4 regions of the Zobellella denitrificans genome follow, and region 3 is predicted to be linked to each of the others. Evidence: predicted binding sites of a transcription regulator. Region 3 holds the regulator's gene; each other region holds the start of a gene.
The links. The regulator sigma-54, encoded in region 3, starts transcription at its own class of promoters, with help from an activator protein. The targets are predictions, from matches to a motif close to TGGCACNGTTTTNGCTT.
Positions count from the first base shown of each region.

Region 1: a site for sigma-54 is predicted at 1,272-1,288, ahead of AN401_RS05780 (urease accessory protein UreD). Genes of this name have one in related genera too.
Region 2: a site for sigma-54 is predicted at 1,069-1,085, ahead of AN401_RS15405 (cytochrome ubiquinol oxidase subunit I). Genes of this name have one in related genera too.
Region 4: a site for sigma-54 is predicted at 853-869, ahead of AN401_RS17205 (ammonium transporter). Genes of this name have one in related genera too.

Region 1 is NZ_CP012621.1:1,203,094-1,205,294, reverse strand. It holds gene ureA (urease subunit gamma) at 1-69, opposite strand, end outside; gene AN401_RS05780 (urease accessory protein UreD) at 352-1,233, opposite strand; gene AN401_RS05775 (cytosine permease) at 1,488-2,201, opposite strand, start outside.
Region 2 is NZ_CP012621.1:3,259,405-3,261,605, forward strand. It holds gene AN401_RS15405 (cytochrome ubiquinol oxidase subunit I) at 1-928, opposite strand, end outside; gene AN401_RS15410 (sensor histidine kinase) at 1,214-2,201, shown strand, end outside.
Region 3 is NZ_CP012621.1:3,522,942-3,525,142, reverse strand. It holds gene ptsN (PTS IIA-like nitrogen regulatory protein PtsN) at 1-59, opposite strand, end outside; gene hpf (ribosome hibernation promoting factor) at 62-349, opposite strand; gene AN401_RS16665 (RNA polymerase factor sigma-54) at 374-1,807, opposite strand; gene lptB (LPS export ABC transporter ATP-binding protein) at 1,860-2,201, opposite strand, start outside.
Region 4 is NZ_CP012621.1:3,642,691-3,644,891, forward strand. It holds gene AN401_RS17200 (hypothetical protein) at 1-785, shown strand, start outside; gene AN401_RS17205 (ammonium transporter) at 1,098-2,201, shown strand, end outside.

The sequences.
Region 1 (2,201 bases), 1.9 Mb from region 3:
CCGGCGCTCGGCCAGCAGGGCGGCGGTAAACAACAGCAGCTTGTCCTTTTCTCTTGGACTGAGTTCCATTTTTGGGTCTCTCCTACACATCGGTTTGAGATCTGTACCACTCGGCCAAAGCGCACGGCGCCACCGACACGCCGTAAACCCTTCCCTGGGGGCTCCGCCGCGCCGATGTCGCGGAAACCGTCGTTATCGCCGCGCTGCGACTTGCCACTGGCAACTCGGTCGCGGCGCTAACGCCGGTGCTAGGCGCTTCGCGCCCCCTGGCGCGGAGGGTCGGTGGAACCGCACCCTTTGTCCTCTTCAAAACGCCATCACCGCCTGTTGTCCCTTCGAAGGAACACAGGCTTAAGTGAGCCAGATCCGGGGAATAACGGCGGGCCGGCCGAGCACGGCGGGGCGGATAAGCCCCCAGGCCTGCCACATGCCGTCGCGGCAAATGTTCATATCAGTGCCCAAATAGCGCACCAGCAGCACGCCCAGGCGTTCGGTCAGGGTGAAATCGGGGCCCGGCAAGGCCTCGCGCAACTCGCCGATAAGGGCGTCATCCAGCCCGGGCCCCGCCGCCATCAGGGTGCCGAACACGCAGCCGCCGTTCAGCCCCACCCGGCCCCGGTGCAGCCAGTCGCCGCCCTCGAGGCTGAGGCGTTCGTTGAACAGCAGGCGGCCGCCCCGGTGCAGTTGCAGGCGCTGGGTCAGGTGGCCCTGTTCGAACCAGTGCTCGCCGGCCGGGCGGCCCAGGCAGACCAGGTCCCAGCCGATAAAACGGGCGCCTTCGGCCAGCTCGACTTTGGTGTCGAGCACGCCGTTGGCGCCCCGGTAAACGATGGTCTCCTGGGGCAGCCATTCCAGTTCGGCGCCCTCGCCGGCGCGCAGCCACACCTGCTGGCCCTGGGCCACGCCGGCGCTGTCACGGCCGTAGATCTTGCCCGCCGAAGGGGTGGTCAGCAGCACCTGGCTGCCGGGCTCGGCGGCCACCTCGATGGCCAGCCGGTCGCCGGACACCAGGCCGCCGGGGGGATGCAGCAGGTAAAGATGGCAGGTGCCCCCTTCCGGATAGAAGGGGCGCTGGATGCGCAGGGGGCCGGCAAAGTCCAGTCCCTTGAGCCGGGTCTTGCCCCCGGCCGGAGACGGGTCGGCTTCCAGCCGCAGGCGCAGGTGCGCCGGCCAGCTACGCGCCTGACCGTAACCGGGGCCGGCTTGCGGGGCTTGTGCTTGAAGCTGGGTCATATGGACACATCGGGGTCGAAGATTCTGTACACAAGCATTAACAGAATTCGTGCCAATTATTTAAATTACAATTAAATCAAAAAGTTAAACTTATTCATCAAGAATAGACGGGGCCGCCATCCCGCTTGACCGAGTCTCTATCACCAAAGTGGTGCACACTGCCGTGCAGAGGATCCATATTGGTGCAACTCGAGTCCTTACCAACAAAAAAAGGCCCCGCGAGGGGGCCAAGGCACGATTAACGCTTTAAAAACTCAGGACTCGGTTTGCAGCACCACCTCGCCGGCAGGTTTGGCGATGGGCTTCATCAGCAGGGTGTAGCCCACCACACTGATCACCAGGCCGACGAAGAAGGCCAGGTTGATAAACACCAGGCTGCACAGGAAAGACACCCCGTACACCAGGAAGGCGCGCAGGTTGTAGTTGTTCTGGTAGACGAAGGGGCCCTTGGGATCGTAGAAATCGTTAACGTTCAGCCGGCCACGGCGCAGCAGGTAGAAGTCGGCCAGCATGATGCCCGCCACCGGACCGAGCAGGCCGGAAGTGATGACGCTGAACCACAGCAGGTTGTCGGCGAATACCCAGGGCATCATCAGCAGGCCGATAACGCCGGAGATGGCCACGCCCTGGGCGAAGTTCAGCCGGGGGAAGACGTTCATCAGGATATAGGCCGAGGGCATCAGGTTGGCGGCGGTATTGGTGGACCACTGGGCGAAGGCGATGGTCAGCATGCTCAGGATCAGCACGATGGGCGAGCTCATGGAGTTGAGCACGATTTCGATGGGATCCCAGGTGCCGGTGAGGATGCCGCCGATCATGCCCACCATCAGGATGCCGGAGCCGATCACGATAAGGCCGGTGAGCTGGGCGATAAAGGGCTTGCGGTTGCGGATAAAGAAGTTCTTGCTGGAGTGATCGCGCGAGCGCTCCAGCTTGCGGGTGAGATCCGGGCTGTTCAGGCCCATGGT
Region 2 (2,201 bases), 260 kb from region 3:
GCACCGACTTGAGCCCCTGCAGCTCCCCGTCCCACTCGTGGGTGAGGATCAGAGACGCCAGCTTGGGAATGGCGATTTCGAAGCGGTTGGTCTCGTTCTCCATGTCCGGCACCGCGAACAGCAGCAGGGGCGCGCCGGCCTCCCGCTCGGGCCAGATGCCCTCCATCGCCGCCAGCTTGATGGGCTGGTGCTCCTTGACGTTGAGGCCGTGGAAATCGCCTACCAGCGCCTGCACCGGCGCCAGGATCAGCGCCGCCCACAGCGCCATCGACAACCCCTTGCGGGCGAAGGCCTGCTCCCGCCCCTTGAGCAGGAACCAGGCGCTGACGCCGCCGATCACGAAAGTGGCGCTGAGCATGGCCGCCAGCAGCATGTGCACCAGCCGGTAGGGCATGGAGGGGTTGAAGATCACCTCCAGCCAGCTGGCCACCTCGAAGCGGCCGTCCACTATCTCGTAACCGGCCGGGGTCTGCATCCAGGAGTTGGCGGCGATGATCCAGAAGGCGGAAAGCCAGGTACCCACCGCCACCACGCAGGTGGCGAAGAAGTGCAACCGCTCGCTCACCCGCTGCCAGCCGAACAGCATGACCCCGAGAAAGCCCGCCTCCAGGAAGAAGGCGGTGAGCACCTCGTAGGCCATCAGCGGCCCCAGCACCGGGCCGGTGATTTCGGAGAACTCGGAAAAGTTGGTGCCGAATTCGTAGGACAGCACTATGCCGCTGACCACCCCCATGCCGAAGGTGATGGCGAAGGGCTTGATCCAGAACTTGGCCAACTGGAAGTAGATGGGGTTGCGGGTCTTCAGCCAGAGCCCTTCCCAGATGGCGATGGCGGTGGCCAGGCCGATGGTGATGGCCGGGAAGATGATGTGGAAGCTGACCGTGAACGCGAACTGAATGCGCGACAGCAGGGCGGAATCGAGCTCCATGGCTCCTCCTTAACGACGGTAACGGTTGACGGCGGCCGGCAGGGTCGCTAACAGCAGAACGATAAAAATAGCGGAGAATTCAATCAGTAAGGCGGTCATGTTCATTATTGTTGCTCACTCGCTGGGTTGATACCCCCATAAAGCAGAAACCGTGCCACTACGTCCGACACCTTGTGCCGCCTTGTTCTGGATCAAAAAACCGGCGAAAACTTGCCCGAACCGACAACAAGGTTTACAGTCTTTCGCCGGTAAACTGTAAACCTTATTTACACCTGGAGCCCGCCGATGTCACCGGATGTCGCCTTCGAACTGATGATGATCCTCACCAGCGGCTGCGCCCTGCTGGTGTCCGCCTGGCTGTACTGGCGCGCCCGCCGCCGGCGCAGCATGAAGGCGCTGGCGGGCTTCGGCGTGATGATGGCGCTCTGGTGCGCCGGCCACGTGGCGGTGTTCCACGGCTGGGAGCGGCTCGGCATCGCCCTGATCCTGGCCAACCCCCTGATGCCCACCTTCTTCCTCGACTTCGCCGTCGGCTTCGTCAACCAGGGCGTGGGCAGGCGCCCCTGGCTCGACCGCCTGGCCCGCGGCCGCGGCCTGCTCTACCTGGCCGCCCTGGCGGTGCTGCTGGCCAGCCTCTGGCTGGAGGGAGGCGGCGTCATCGCCTTCGGCCCCTTCGCCCACTACTTCGTGTTCCAGGGCATCGGCTGGTTCAACATCGCCTACACCATCGCCATCGGGGTGCTGGCCCACGCCCTGCTGCTGTGGGGCCTGCGCATCCACAGCGGCAACCGCCGCCGCTCCATCGCCGCCATGTTCGCCGCCGGCGCCTGGGGCCTGCTGCTGGCCACCAGCTTTATCTTCCCCTCCCTCGGCCTGTACTGGTATCCCTGGCCCATGCTGCTACTGCCGAGCTATGTGGTGCTGCTGGTCTACGGCGTGGTGCGCTACCAGATGCTGGAAATCAACGCCTGGGCCAACCGGGCCCTGCTGTGGACCCTGATGACGGCGCTGGTGATGGGGCTGATCGCCCTGCTCAGCGCCATGGCCGGCCAGTTCGGCATGCAGGCCCTGGCCAACGTGCCCAAGTGGCAGCTGTGGCTCTATTCCATGCTGCTGCTGATGCTGGCCCTGGCCCTGTACCAGCCGGTGAGCAAGCTGGTGGAGCGGCTGATCTACCCGGGCAGCCGGCTCGACGAGCAGTTGCTCGCCCTCTGGCAGCAGCGCCTGGGCGAGGCCAGCAGCTGGAGCGGCCTGGCCAATGCCGCCGCCGGGC
Region 3 (2,201 bases):
CTCGTGCAGGGAACTGCACTGCGGGTGCAGTCCCTGCTCAGTATGTCGGCGACTTCCATGGTTATTTTTGCTTGAGCTTCTCTTTGTGTTTGATGATCTGGCGATCCAGCTTGTCGATCAAGCCGTCGATGGCCGCATACATGTCTTCGTGCTGGGAGTTGGCGAAGACTTCGCCGCCGCTGACGTTCAGCTTGGCTTCGGCGATCTGCTGCAGTTTTTCCACGTTGAGGATGACGTGCGCATTGGTAATGTGGTCGAAGTGACGCTCCAGCTTGGAAAATTTGCTGTTCACATAGTCACGCAGTGAGTCTGTGATTTCCACATGGTGTCCAGTCAGGTTTATTTGCATAACGTCTTCCTTCTTGGTCTGCCTTTAAACCAGGCGTTTACGCTGATTGGAAGGGGGGATGGCCAGTGACTCCCTGTACTTGGCGATGGTCCGCCTGGCCACCTGTATCCCCTGTTCGGCCAGCAACTGGGCGATCTTGCTGTCGCTCAGCGGCTTGGCCGGGTTTTCCGCCCCGACCAGTTTCTTGATCAGGGCGCGAATCGCCGTCGAGGAGCACTCCCCGCCGTCGTCGGTTCCCACGTGGCTGGAGAAAAAATACTTCAGCTCGAACACCCCCCGGGGGGTGTGCAGGAACTTCTGGGTGGTCACCCGCGAGATGGTGGACTCGTGCATTTCCACCGCCTCGGCCACATGGTTCAGCACCATGGGCTTCATGGCTTCCTCGCCATACTCAAAGAATGCCTGTTGTTGCTCGACAATACAATTGGCAACCTTGAGCAGGGTCTCATTTCGGCTTTCCAGGCTCTTGAGAAACCACTTGGCGTCCTGCAGGTGGTTGCGGATGAACTGGCCGTCCTCGCTGTTGCGCGGCTGCCGGGCCATGGCGGCATAGGTCTGGTTGAGGCGGACCTTGGGCATGGCCTCGGGGTTGAGCTCCGCCACCCAGGCACCGTTGCGCTTGGTTACCACCACGTCCGGGATCACGTATTCGGAACTGCTCTGGATGACGGTGTGGCCGGGCCTGGGCTCCAGCTGCTGGATCAGCGCCAGCACCTCCTTGAGTTCCTCCTCCTTGAGCCTGGCCTTGCGCTGCAGGGTGCGGTAGTCCCGGTTGCCGAGCAGATCCATATGCTGGTTGATCACCTCCCGGGCCTGCTGCAGCCAGGGGGTCTCGGGCGGGAACTGCTCCAGCTGGATGCGCAGGCATTCCTGGACGTTGCGGGCCGCCACCCCGATGGGATCGAAGTGCTGGATGCGCTTGAGCACCGCTTCCACCTCGTCCGCCTCGATCTCCAGCTCGTCGCCGGCCACCGCCTCCAGGATATCGGGGACGTCTATGGTGAGGTAACCGGCCTCGTCGATGGCATCGATGATGGCCAGGGCGATGGCTTGGTCGGTATCGCTGAAGGGGGTGAGGCGCATCTGCCACAGCAGGTAGTCCTGCAGGGTTTCGGTGGTCTCGCCCTGGTAGACGGTGTCCTCGGCGCCTTCGGGCAGGCCGCCGCCGGCGCCCGGGGAAGCGGTATAAAGCTCCTCCCAGTTGGTGTCCATGGGCAGGTCATCGGACAGCTGGCTCTGCTCCATGGCGGTGTCGGCGGCCAGCTGTTCTTCGTGGCGGGGCTCGGCCACATCGATGCTTTCCGGCTCATCCTGCTCCAGTAACGGATTGCTCTCCAGGGCTTGCTGGATCTCCTGCTGCAGTTCCAGGCTGGAAAGTTGCAGCAGGCGGATCGCCTGCTGCAACTGGGGCGTCATGGTCAGCTGCTGGCCCAAACGTAACTGAAGAGTTGGCTTCATCTTTTAAAAAAGTCCTTCTATATCGACCGCACTGTCATGATGCGGGGCCTGCTCAGAGGCTGAATTGTTCACCCAGATAGACTTTCTTGACCTGCTCGTCGGCGAGGATCTCGGCCGGGGTGCCGGCGGCGATGCGGTGGCCGTGGCTGACGATATAGGCCCGTTCGCACACATCCAGGGTTTCCCGTACATTGTGATCGGTAATTAGCACGCCGAGGCCCCGATCGCGCAGGTGCAGTATGATTTTCTTGATGTCGATCACCGAAATCGGATCCACCCCGGCGAACGGCTCGTCCAGCAGGATGAAGCGGGGGTCGGCCGCCAGGGCCCGGGCGATCTCCACCCGCCGCCGCTCGCCGCCGGACAGGCTCATCCCCAGGCTGTCGCGGATATG
Region 4 (2,201 bases), 120 kb from region 3:
CCCAGCAGTACAACTCCCCCCACACCGACGACTCCCCCTCGCGCCTGTCCAACAAGATGCGGCTGCTGCGCCGGCTGATCGAATACCCGGTCACCCTCAAGGAGAAAACCCGGGAGCTGGGCGGCGGCGAGCAGAAGCTGCTCAAGGCCGGGGTCACCGCCGTGGTGATGACCTCGGTGTCGCTCGCCGCCTTCGAGGTGCGCGAAACCCTGGGCGGCATCTCGCTGATGGTGATCTTCGCCCTGGCCCTGCTCTACGCCATGCGGGAGATCTTCAAGGAGGATCTGCGCGCCACCCTGTGGCGCTGGCTGCGCAAGGGCCGGCCCAAGTGGCGGCGGCAGTACTTCGACGTGCACAGCAACCAGCTGGTCGGACGCCAGCTGGAGTGGTTCGACTACCAGTCGCCCTCCCGCCTGGACGGCGCCATCAGGGCCGCCCGCCGGGCCAACGTCAGCCAGCGCGAGGAAGTGATCATGCACTACGGCAGCCACTCGCGCATGTTGCCGACCCGCTTCCTGAGCGGTTACGAGCAGACCCGGGAAGTGCTGCAGCTCGACCTGGCCCTGCTGGCCCGGCTGATGGAAAAGGGCTCCCATCACGTCTACCAGCTCAAGGACAATCAGGTCACCCGCCAGCCGGTGGAAAAACGCTACCTCATCAACCTGGTCACCCGCGAGGTACAGGGGCAGAAACCGCCGGTGCTCCAGCGCTGGAAGGTGGTGATGAGCCGCTCCAAGATAGTGGAAGTGGAAGAGATCCCCCAGCCGGGCAAGGACGGCGGCTGACGACCGCCCCGCCGGCCAGACCCCGCTCCCGTTGTCACGGCCCTTCGGCCGGCTGGCGCTCCGTCCTTGGCATGCTTCCTGCTAAATCCTGTTCGATGTTGGGCCCAAAAACAGGGCCCGCGCACCAAGGTGGTGCCAGAGGGATATTTTTAACTTATTAATCAATAGCTTGACAATAAGACCAAAAATCCGTCCGGGTCCATGACCGCCCCGGCACGACAGTGCGCGCACCACTTTGGACAAGTTGTTTGGCAAATGCACCATCATCGTGCAGTGATGGCCCGCCGCCGGCGGGCCCGAGGAGATCAATCCATGGACAATATCAGCAGCGCCATCGACAGCCTGGCGCAGAGCGCCAACACCCTCTTCATCCTGATGGGGGCCGTGATGGTGTTCGCCATGCACGCCGGCTTCGCCTTTCTCGAAGTGGGCACGGTGCGCCACAAGAACCAGGTCAACGCCCTGGCCAAGATCATGACCGACTTCGGCTTTTCCGCCGTGGCCTACTTCTTCGTCGGCTACTGGGTCGCCTACGGCGTCACCTTCTTCCAGGACGCCGACACCCTGTCCGCCGGCCAGGGCTACGAGCTGGTGAAGTTCTTCTTCCTGATGACCTTCGCCGCCGCCATCCCGGCCATCGTCTCCGGCGGCATCGCCGAACGCGCCCGGTTCTGGCCCCTGCTCACCGCCTCGGCGCTGAGCGTGGCCTTCGTCTATCCCTTCTTCGAGGGGCTGATCTGGAACGGCAACTTCGGCTTCCAGGCCTGGCTGGAGGCCACCTTCGGCGCCGCCTTCCACGACTTCGCCGGTTCGGTGGTGGTGCACGGGGTGGGCGGCTGGATCGGCCTGGTGGCGGTGCTGCTGCTGGGCGTGCGGCAGGGCCGCTACAAGGGCGGCAAGCTGGTGGCCTTTCCGCCCTCCAACATCCCCTTCCTGGCCCTGGGCGCCTGGATACTGTCCATCGGCTGGTTCGGCTTCAACGTGATGTCGGCCCAGACCCTGGACGGCATTTCCGGCCTGGTGGCGATCAACTCGCTGATGGCCATGGTCGGCGGCATCATCGCCGCCCTGATCCTCGGCAGGAACGACCCGGGCTTTATCCATAACGGTCCCCTGGCCGGGCTGGTGGCGGTGTGCGCCGGCTCCGACATCATGCACCCCATCGGTGCCCTGGCGGTGGGCGCCGTGGCCGGCGCCCTGTTCGTGTGGCTGTTCACCCTGCAGCAGAACCGCTGGAAGATCGATGACGTGCTCGGGGTCTGGCCGCTGCACGGCCTGTGCGGCGCCTGGGGCGGCATCGCCGCCGGCATCTTCGGTCAGTCGTCCCTCGGCGGCCTGGGCGGGGTCAGCCTGGTGTCCCAGTTGATCGGCACCCTGGCCGGCATCGCCGTGGCCGTGCTCGGCGCCCTGCTGGTG